3 regions of the Streptomyces sp. NPDC051173 genome follow, and region 2 is predicted to be linked to each of the others. Evidence: riboswitches for the same ligand, from Rfam matches in the RefSeq annotation. Region 2 holds a riboswitch; each other region holds the start of a gene.
What was found. Region 2 has a riboswitch for thiamine pyrophosphate ahead of thiC (phosphomethylpyrimidine synthase ThiC). Riboswitches for the same ligand answer to the same signal wherever they lie in the genome.
Positions count from the first base shown of each region.

Region 1 (3,249 bases), on a different contig from region 2:
GCTTCCTCCTGGCGCGGGTCGAGCTGCGCCCAGAGGCCGCCGACGGTCCGTACGACCACGGCGTAGTTGAAGAAGACGTGGGCGAGGAGGATCGCCCACACCGTGGTGTCCAGGCGCACGCCCCACAGCTCGTCCAGAAGCCCGCCGCGCCCGAGCAGCGCCAGGAACGCCGAGCCGACGACGACGGTCGGCAGGACGAAGGGCACGGTGACCACGGCCCGCAGCAGCTGTTTGCCGGGGAAGTCGAAACGCGCGAAGACATACGCGCCGGGGAGCGCGAGGGCGAGGGTCAGCGCGGTGGAGGCGAGGGCCTGCCAGGTGGTGAACCACAGGACGTGGCCGATGGCGGGGTCGGTGACGACCTCGCCGATGCGGCCGAACTGCCAGTGCCCGCCGTCCTTGAGCCCGCGGGAGACGATCGCGGCGACGGGGTAGGCGAAGAAGACCCCGAAGAAGGCGAGCGGCACGGCCATCAGGCCGAGCCGCACCGCCGTCGGCCGGAAGGACCGCCGGGACCGCCCGGAGGCGGCCAGCGGGCCCTGGGGCGGCTTCTCCGTGACGGCTACTTCAGGACGATCGAGGACCATGCCTTGACCCACTGCTCGCGGTTCTTGGCGATCTTCTCGGGGGCGAGCGTCGCGGGGTCGGTGACCTTCGCGCCGTACTTGGTGAACAGCTCCGGCAGCGCGGCGTCCTGGGCGGCGGGCTTGACGAACATGGTCAGCGGCATGTCCTCCTGGAACTTCTTGCCCAGCAGGAAGTCGATCAGCGCCTTGCCGCCCTCGGTGTTCTTCGCGCCGGACAGCAGTCCGGCGAACTCGATCTGGCGGAAGCACGTGCCGGTCGCGACGCCGGTCGGGGCCTCCTTCGGCTCCGGCTTCACGTCCATCACCTCGGCGGGCGGGCTGGAGGCGTAGGAGACGACCAGCGGCTTGTCGCCCTTGGCCTTGCGGCCCGCGGCGGATCCGGAGAAGCGCTGGTTGTACGCCTGCTCCCAGCCGTCGACCACCTCGACGCCGTTGGCCTTGAGCTTCTTCCAGTAGTCCTGCCAGCCGGCGTCGCCGTACTTCGCGATGCTGCCGAGCTGGAAGGCCAGGCCGGGCGAGGACGTCGCGGAGTTCTCCGTCACCAGGAGGTTCTTGTACTCCGGCTTGACCAGGTCGTCGAAGGACTGCGGCGGGGCCAGCTTGTGGTCGGCGAAATACGCGCGGTCGTAGTTGACGCAGATGTCGCCGGTGTCGATCGGGGTGACGCGGTGCTGCGCGGCGTCGAGCTGGAGGTCCTTGGGGACGCGGTCCAGGCCCTTGGCCTCGTACGGCGTGAAGAGGTCCTTGTCCAGGGCACGCGACAGGAGGGTGTTGTCGACGCCGAAGAAGACGTCGCCCTGGGGGTGCCTGGCGGAGAGGATCGCCTGGTTGACGGCCGCTCCGGCGTCACCGCTCTTGACCGTCTTGACGGTGTAGCCGCTCTGCTTCTCGAAGTCCTTGAGCACGCTGTCCGAGATCTGGAACGAGTCGTGCGAGACCAGGGTGACGGTCTTGCCGTCGGCCTTGTCGGAGCCGCCCGAGCCGCAGGCGGCCAGGGCGGGCAGGCCGAGCGCGACGGCGGCCGCCGCGCCGAGGGCACGCCGGAGGTTGGTGTTCATGGTGCGTCTGACTCCCTACGCCGGTATGACCCGGATCAGGTCCGAGGGTCTGCGGCCCGTGCCGCACTCTCAGCGCTCTCGCGCTCCCCTGTCGGATTGTTCATTTGTGCGTTCGTCTGTGCGCTCGGATGCGCGAAGGCACCGTATCAGTGCCGCACCGGGGCCACGCTCAGCGCTCGGCCGCCGCCAGCTGTCCGCACGCGCCGTCGATCTCCTGGCCACGGGTGTCGCGGACGGTCACCGGCACGCCGTGCGCGGCGATCGCCTGGACGAACGCCCGCTCGTCCTCCGGCCGGGAGGCCGTCCACTTCGAGCCCGGGGTGGGGTTGAGCGGGATGAGGTTGACGTGCACGCGCTTGCCCTTGAGGAGCCGGCCGAGCAGGTCACCGCGCCACGCCTGGTCGTTGATGTCACGGATCAGGGCGTACTCGATGGAGATGCGGCGGCCCGACTTCTCCGCGTACTCCCAGGCGGCGTCGAGGACCTCGCGGACCTTCCAGCGGGTGTTGACCGGCACCAGGGTGTCGCGCAGCTCGTCGTCGGGCGCGTGCAGCGAGACCGCGAGGCGGCACTTGAAGCCCTCGTCGGCGAAGCGGTGCATCGCGGGGACCAGGCCGACGGTGGAGACGGTGATGCCGCGCTGGGAGATGCCGAGGCCGTCGGGCTCAGGGTCGGTGAGCCGGCGGATGGCGCCGACGACCCGCTTGTAGTTGGCGAGCGGCTCGCCCATGCCCATGAAGACGATGTTGGACAGGCGCGCGGGCCCGCCGGGCACCTCGCCGTCGCGCAGCGCGCGCATGCCGTCCACGATCTGGTGCACGATCTCGGCGGCCGACAGATTGCGGTCGAGCCCGGCCTGGCCCGTGGCACAGAACGGGCAGTTCATCCCGCAGCCGGCCTGGGAGCTGATGCACATGGTGACCCGGTCGGGGTAGCGCATCAGCACCGACTCCACCAGCTTGCCGTCGTGCAGCCGCCAGAGGGTCTTGCGGGTGGTGTCGTCGTCGCACGAGATGTGCCGGACGACACTCATCAGCTCGGGCAGCAGCTCGGCCGCGAGCTTCTCGCGGGAGGCGGCGGGGATGTCGGTCCATGCCGCGGGGTCGTGCGCGTACCGGGCGAAGTAGTGCTGCGACAGCTGCTTCGCGCGGAACGGCTTCTCGCCGATCGCGGCAACCGCCTCGCGGCGCTCGGCGGGCGAGAGGTCGGCAAGGTGCCGCGGGGGCTGCTTGGCCCCGCGCGGCGCGACGAAAGTGAGTTCTCCAGGTGCAGGCATGGTCCTACCAGTGTCGCAGACGTGCGGAGAGGGGCCCGCCGTCCTGTGGACAACGAGCCCCTCACCGAGGAAAGCGCAGGCCGGAGCCCTATGCGCTGCCGACGAAGACCACCATCAGCAGCCACACCACCGGGGCGGTGGGCAGCAGGGAGTCCAGCCGGTCCATGATCCCGCCGTGGCCGGGCAGCAGGGCACCCATGTCCTTGATGCCCAGGTCACGCTTGATCATGGACTCACCGAGGTCGCCCAGCGTGGCGCTGACCGCGACGGCGAGGCCGAGCAGCAGGCCCTGCCACCACTTCCCGTCGTCGATCAGGAAGCGCATGCA
Region 1 is NZ_JBFBBD010000005.1:37,168-40,416, forward strand. Features, by position in the region: gene AB0435_RS04890 (iron ABC transporter permease) at 1-473, opposite strand, end outside; gene AB0435_RS04895 (thiamine ABC transporter substrate-binding protein) at 563-1,645, opposite strand; TPP riboswitch at 1,641-1,745, opposite strand; gene rlmN (23S rRNA (adenine(2503)-C(2))-methyltransferase RlmN) at 1,815-2,921, opposite strand; gene AB0435_RS04905 (phosphatidate cytidylyltransferase) at 3,010-3,249, opposite strand, start outside.
Region 1: it holds a riboswitch for thiamine pyrophosphate, as region 2 does, so the genes downstream of both, AB0435_RS04895 (thiamine ABC transporter substrate-binding protein) here and thiC (phosphomethylpyrimidine synthase ThiC) in region 2, are expected to answer to the same signal.

Region 2 (3,249 bases):
CAGGCGATCAAGGCCCGCGGACAGGCCCAAACTCAGTACCTCGAACACGGCGTTCCCGCGTAGCGGACAGCGGGACGGCAGCACAGCCGACAACGCAAGCGCACCCGAGGTCAGCGCACGCCCACTTGGGCGTGATCAGCACAAGCCAGGAAGATCGCATCTACGGAGGGGGCCCAACGACGGAGCCCCCTCCGCCAGGTTGTCGAACCTACTCCGCCAACGGCAGGTAGACCCGGTTCCCCGCCGCCGCGAACTCCTTGGACTTCTCCAGCATCCCCGCCTCGATCTCCTTGTCACTGGCCGGACCTGCCAGGTCAGGAGCGAACTGCTCTGTGATGCTTCTGCTAATTTTCATGGAGCAGAACTTGGGCCCGCACATCGAGCAGAAGTGCGCCGTCTTCGCGGGCTCCGCCGGCAGCGTCTCGTCGTGGAAGGCGCGTGCCGTGTCCGGGTCGAGCGCCAGGTTGAACTGGTCCTCCCAGCGGAACTCGAAGCGGGCGTCGGACAGCGCGTCGTCCCACTCCTGCGCGCCCGGGTGCCCCTTGGCGAGGTCCGCCGCGTGGGCCGCGATCTTGTACGTGATCACACCGGTCTTGACGTCATCGCGGTCCGGCAGGCCCAGGTGCTCCTTGGGCGTGACGTAGCAGAGCATCGCCGTACCCCACCAGGCGATCATCGCCGCGCCGATGCCCGAGGTGATGTGGTCGTACGCGGGCGCGACGTCGGTCGTCAGCGGGCCGAGCGTGTAGAACGGCGCCTCCTCGCAGATCTCCTGCTGGAGGTCGATGTTCTCCTTGATCTTGTGCATCGGGACATGGCCCGGGCCCTCGATCATCGTCTGCACGTTGTGCCGCTTGGCGATCGTGTTGAGCTCGCCCAGCGTCCTCAGCTCGGCGAACTGCGCCTCGTCGTTGGCGTCCGCGATGGAACCGGGGCGCAGGCCGTCGCCGAGGGAGTACGTCACGTCGTACGAGGCGAGGATCTCGCAGAGCTCCTCGAAGTTCTCGTAGAGGAACGACTCCTTGTGGTGCGCCAGGCACCAGGCGGCCATGATCGAGCCGCCGCGCGAGACGATGCCGGTCTTGCGGCGCGCCGTCAGCGGGACGTAGCGCAGCAGCACGCCCGCGTGGACGGTCATGTAGTCCACGCCCTGCTCGGCCTGCTCGATGACCGTGTCCTTGTAGATCTCCCAGGTGAGCTCCTCGGCCTTGCCGTCGACCTTCTCCAGGGCCTGGTAGAGCGGCACGGTGCCGATCGGCACGGGGGAGTTGCGCAGCACCCACTCGCGGGTGGTGTGGATGTTGCGGCCGGTCGAGAGGTCCATGACCGTGTCGGCGCCCCAGCGGGTCGCCCAGGTCATCTTCTCGACCTCCTCCTCGATCGAGGAGGTGACGGCGGAATTGCCGATGTTGGCGTTCACCTTGACCAGGAACTTCTTGCCGATGATCATCGGCTCGATCTCCGGGTGGTTCACATTGGCGGGGAGCACGGCCCGGCCGGCCGCGATCTCCTCGCGGACGGTCTCCGGGGAGACGTTCTCCCGGAGGGCCACGTACTCCATCTCCTCGGTGATCTCACCCCGCCGGGCGTACGCGAGCTGGGTCACCGCGGCGCCGGACCGGCCCCGGCGGGGCTGGCGCGGGCGGCCGGGGAAGACCGCGTCGAGGTTCTTCAGCCCCCCGCGCGGAGAGGTGTGCTTGAGGCCGTCGTCCTCGGGGCGCATCGGGCGCCCCGCGTACTCCTCGGTGTCGCCGCGGCCGATGATCCAGCTCTCCCGCAGCGGCAGGAGGCCACGGCGGACGTCCGTCTCGACGGCCGGGTCGGTGTACGGGCCGGAGGTGTCGTACAGCCGTACGTCCTGCCCGTTGGTGAGATGCACCCGCCGCACCGGAACCCTGAGGTCCGGCCGCGAGCCGGTCACGTAGTCCTTGTGCCAGCCGATGGGACCGGTTTCGGACGTGCGTGCATCCTGCGAGGTCATGAGACCAGAACTCCCTACGCCGGCATTACCCGGTAACAGGTTCGGCGGTCGACGCAGCGATTCCCGTACGTGCCAGCCGTACGGAGGTCAGCGCCCTCTCAGCCCGGTGCTCCGAGCTCCCGCGATTGCAAAGGTGCCACCACGCTAGCGCTTCCCCCGTCCGGAGGACCAGAGGGGGTTGCGATGATGCGGGGCGTGACCCCCACGGAACCGCAAGCCCCCGCCGACGTCCCCCGCCCGAGATCCCACGGGCATGCCCATGGGCACTCCCACGGCCACTCGCACAGCCACGGACCGCCCACGCCCGTCTCCGCGCACCTGCGCAAGGTGATCGCGGCCGTGCTCATCCCCTTCGCCGTCGCGGTGCTCGCGGGGCTGATCGTGATGTGGCCGGGCGGCGCGCCTCCCCACAAGCACTCCGGCCTCGGCCTCGACCAGCAGACGCGGTCGGGGCGGGTGGTGAAGATCGAGGAGATCGACTGCGCCAAGGCGGGTGCCACGCCGCAGCAGCAGTCCCCGCAGCCGGGCGGCGGCCCGCCGGCGGCGCAGGGGCCGTGCGAGAAGTCGGAGATCGAGGTCACCTCGGGCCCGGACAAGGGCCGCACCTTCACCGAGCTCGTGCAGCCGAGCGCCTCGCGCCACTACACGGTGGGCCAGGAGGTCCTCCTGGCGTACGCGCCGAAGGCACCCGAGAACCTCCAGTACGCGGTCACCGACGTGGACCGGACGCTGCCCATGGCGCTGCTCGCCGGACTGTTCGCGCTGGCCGTCGTGGTGGTCGGCCGGCTGCGCGGGGTCTTCGCGCTGGTCGCGCTGGTGGTCAGCTTCGGCGTGCTGACGATGTTCATCCTCCCGGCGATCCTGCACGGTTCCGACCCGCTGCTGGTGGCCGTGGTCGGCGGCAGCGCGATCATGCTGATCGCGCTGTACATGTGTCACGGCCTCAACGCGCGGACGTCCGTGGCGGTCGTCGGCACGCTCACGTCCCTGATGCTCATCGGGCTGCTCGGCGCGCTGTTCACGCAGTGGGCGCACCTGACGGGCGACACCGACGACCAGACCGGCCTGGTGCACGGCCTCTATCCGGAGATCGAGATCCGCGGCCTGCTGCTCGCCGGGATCATCATCGGCTCCCTGGGTGTGCTCGACGACGTCACGGTGACGCAGACGTCGGCGGTGTGGGAGCTGAAGGAGGCTGATCCGAGCGCGAGTTGGCGCAAGCTCTACGGCTCGGGGATGCGCATCGGACGGGACCACATCGCGTCGGT
Region 2 is NZ_JBFBBD010000001.1:75,510-78,758, forward strand. Features, by position in the region: gene AB0435_RS00340 (NUDIX hydrolase) at 1-63, shown strand, start outside; gene thiC (phosphomethylpyrimidine synthase ThiC) at 209-1,981, opposite strand; TPP riboswitch at 1,975-2,114, opposite strand; gene AB0435_RS00350 (YibE/F family protein) at 2,177-3,249, shown strand, end outside.

Region 3 (3,249 bases), on a different contig from region 2:
GACCGCGCCGCGCTCGATGAGCTTGCGGCCCTGGGCCAGGTCGCGCGGGCGGCCGACGGCCAGGAGGGCGACGAGGACCTCGCCGCGCACCCAGCACACCGTCCAGGCGGCGCCCGTCGGGTCGCCGCGCCAGATGAGCTCGTCGCCCTCGACGTGGTGGCCCGCGTACTGCACGAACCTCCCGAACTGCTCGGACCAGAAATACGGCACCGGGTCGTAGACCGGCCCCTCGGCCGTGCCGTGCACGATGTTCCCGGCGACCGTGCGCGGGCCCTGGAGGGCGTTGTCCCAGTGGTGGACCAGGAGCCGCTCGCCGTAGCGGGCGGACGGGAAGGACGCGCAGTCGCCGACCGCGTAGACACCGGGCACGGAGGTGCGCAGCCGGTCGTCGGTGAGCACCGAGCGGTCGGCGGCCAGCTCGACGCCCGAGCCCTCCAGCCACTCCGTCGCCGGGCGGGCGCCGATGCCGACGAGCACGGCGTCCGCGGGCAGCCGGGTGCCGTCGGCCAGCACCACGGCGCCGGGCTCCACGGCGGCCACGCGCGCGCCGGTGAGCAGGCGGGCGCCGCTGTCGGCGTACCAGGCGGCCATGTGGGCGGCGACCTCGGCGGGCAGGGCTCCGGCCAGCGGCCGGTCCGCTGCCTCGACGACGGTCACCCGGCAGCCCGCCTCGCGCGCGGCGGTGGCGAACTCCGCGCCGATCCACCCGGCGCCGACCGCCACCACGTCGCGCTGCCCGGCGAGCACCGGGCGCAGCCGCTCCGCGTCGTCCAGGGTGCGCAGCAGGTGCACGCCCGGCATGCCCGCGCTGCCGGGCAGTTCGACGGGCTGCGCGCCGGTGGCGATGACCAGCACGTCGTACGGGACGGGCCCCTCGGAGGTGTCCAGCAGGTGCTCGTCGGCCCGCAGCCGGGTGACCTCCCGGCCGAGTTCGAGGTCTATGCCGAGGGAGGCGAAGTCCACCTCGAAGGCGGACCCCTCCGCCTTGCCCAGCAGCACGGCCTTGGAGAGCGGCGGCCTGTCGTAGGGCCGGTGGGGCTCGGCGCCCAACAGGGTGATCGTGCCGGTCCAGCCCTGCTCGCGCAGGGCGACGGCGGTCTGCACCCCGGCCATTCCGGCGCCGACGATGACGGCGCGCCGGTCACTGGTGGTCTGCGGTTCGTTCCGGTGCTCGCTCACCCGATCAACTCTAGGGCGGCGGCCGGTCCTGACCGGAGCACCGCGTAGCGAGACCTCTGACACAACGTCATGGTGTTTGGCGCGCCCCGGCGCCGCGCACGCCCCCCTCGGCCGCCTCCGTCCGGCCTTCCGGACGGTTCGCGGCGCGTACTAGGGTGGCCGCTGTACAAGCACTCGCGGGAGCCCGGACGGACCGGGCTGAGAGGGAGGCTGGCCGGCCTCCGACCGTACGAACCTGATCCGGGTCATGCCGGCGAAGGGAGGGGCTGGACGCCCATGCACGCGTCTTCAACAGCGTCACCGGGGACGTACGACGTCCTCGTGGTCGGCGGCGGTGTCATCGGTCTGGTCACGGCGTGGCGTGCCGCGCAGCGTGGCCTGCGCACCGCCGTCGCGGATCCCGCGCCGGGCGGCGGCGCGGCCGGGGTGGCGGCCGGGATGCTGGCCGCGGTGACCGAGCTGCACTACGGCGAGCAGGAGCTGCTCGCGCTCAACCTGGCGTCCGCGCGGCGCTACCCGGACTTCACGGCGGAGCTGGAGGAGGCGAGCGGCCAGGACACCGGCTACCGCGCCTGCGGGACCCTCGCCGTCGCCCTCGACGCCGACGACCGGGCCCACCTGCGGGAGCTGCACGCCCTGCAGCAGCGGTGCGGGCTGGACGCCCAGTGGCTGTCGGGGCGCGAGTGCCGCCGGCTGGAGCCGATGCTCGCACCGGGCGTGCGCGGCGGCGTGCGCGTGGACGGCGACCACCAGACCGACCCCCGGCGGCTCGCCGGGGCCCTGCTGACGGCCTGCGGACGGGCGGGGGTCACCTTCCACCGCACGGAGGCCGTACGGCTGCTGCTCTCCGGCGACCGGGCCACCGGCGCCGAGCTCGCCGACGGCACCCGCCTACGGGCCGGCCGGACCGTGCTCGCGGCGGGCAGCCGCAGCGGTGCCCTCGCGGGCGTGCCCGAGCACGTCCTGCCGCCGGTGCGCCCGGTCAAGGGCCAGGTCCTGCGGCTGCGCGTGCCCGACGCCTACGCGCCCTTCCTGTCGCGGACCGTGCGGGCGGTCGTGCGCGGCGGCCACGTCTATCTGGTGCCGCGCGAGAACGGCGAGCTGGTCGTCGGCGCGACCACCGAGGAGCTCGGCTGGGACACCACCGTCACCGCAGGCGGCGTCTACGAGTTGCTGCGCGACGCCCATGAGCTGGTGCCCGGCATCACCGAGCTGCCCCTGGTGGAGACACGCGCCGGGCTGCGCCCAGGCTCGCCCGACAACGCCCCGCTGCTGGGCCCCACGGCCCTGCCCGGCCTGCTCGTCGCCACCGGCCACTACCGCAACGGCGTGCTCCTCACGCCGCTGACCGGCGACGTGATGGCCGAGGCGCTGACCACCGGACGGCTGTCGGACGAGGCCCGCCCGTTCTCTCCCCTCCGCTTCTCGCACACGCTCCAGGAGCTGCCCGTATGAACCCCATGGACCCCACCGACAGCCCCGAGGCCCACATCGGCATCAGCCTCAACGGCGAGAGCCGCTCGGTGCCCCGGGGCCTGACCCTCGACATCCTGGTGGGCACTCTGACCACCGCGCACAGCGGCGTCGCGGCCGCCCTCAACGAGGCCGTCGTACCGCGCGGCCAGTGGCCCGGCACCACGCTCGGCGAGGGCGACCGCGTCGAGGTCCTCACCGCGGTGCAGGGAGGCTGATCAGTCCTCATGGCAGACGATCTGCTCACCATCGCCGGCACGGCCTTCACGTCCCGCCTGATCATGGGCACGGGCGGCGCGCCCAGCCTGGACGTCCTGGAGCGCGCGCTGCTCGCCTCCGGCACGGAGCTCACCACCGTCGCGATGCGCCGGCTGGCCACGAACGTACGGGGCTCGGTGCTGTCGCTGCTGGCCCGGCACGACATCCGGGTCCTGCCGAACACTGCGGGCTGCTACACCGCCGGGGAGGCCGTGCTCACCGCCCGCCTGGCCCGGGAGGCGCTCGGCACCGACTGGGTCAAGCTCGAAGTGATCGCCGACGAGCGCACGCTGCTGCCCGACCCGGTCGAGCTGCTGGAAGCGGCGGAGATCCTGGTCG
Region 3 is NZ_JBFBBD010000022.1:75,916-79,164, forward strand. Features, by position in the region: gene AB0435_RS15000 (FAD-dependent oxidoreductase) at 1-1,113, opposite strand, end outside; TPP riboswitch at 1,346-1,458, shown strand; gene thiO (glycine oxidase ThiO) at 1,456-2,634, shown strand; gene thiS (sulfur carrier protein ThiS) at 2,631-2,870, shown strand; gene AB0435_RS15015 (thiazole synthase) at 2,880-3,249, shown strand, end outside.
Region 3: it holds a riboswitch for thiamine pyrophosphate, as region 2 does, so the genes downstream of both, thiO (glycine oxidase ThiO) here and thiC (phosphomethylpyrimidine synthase ThiC) in region 2, are expected to answer to the same signal.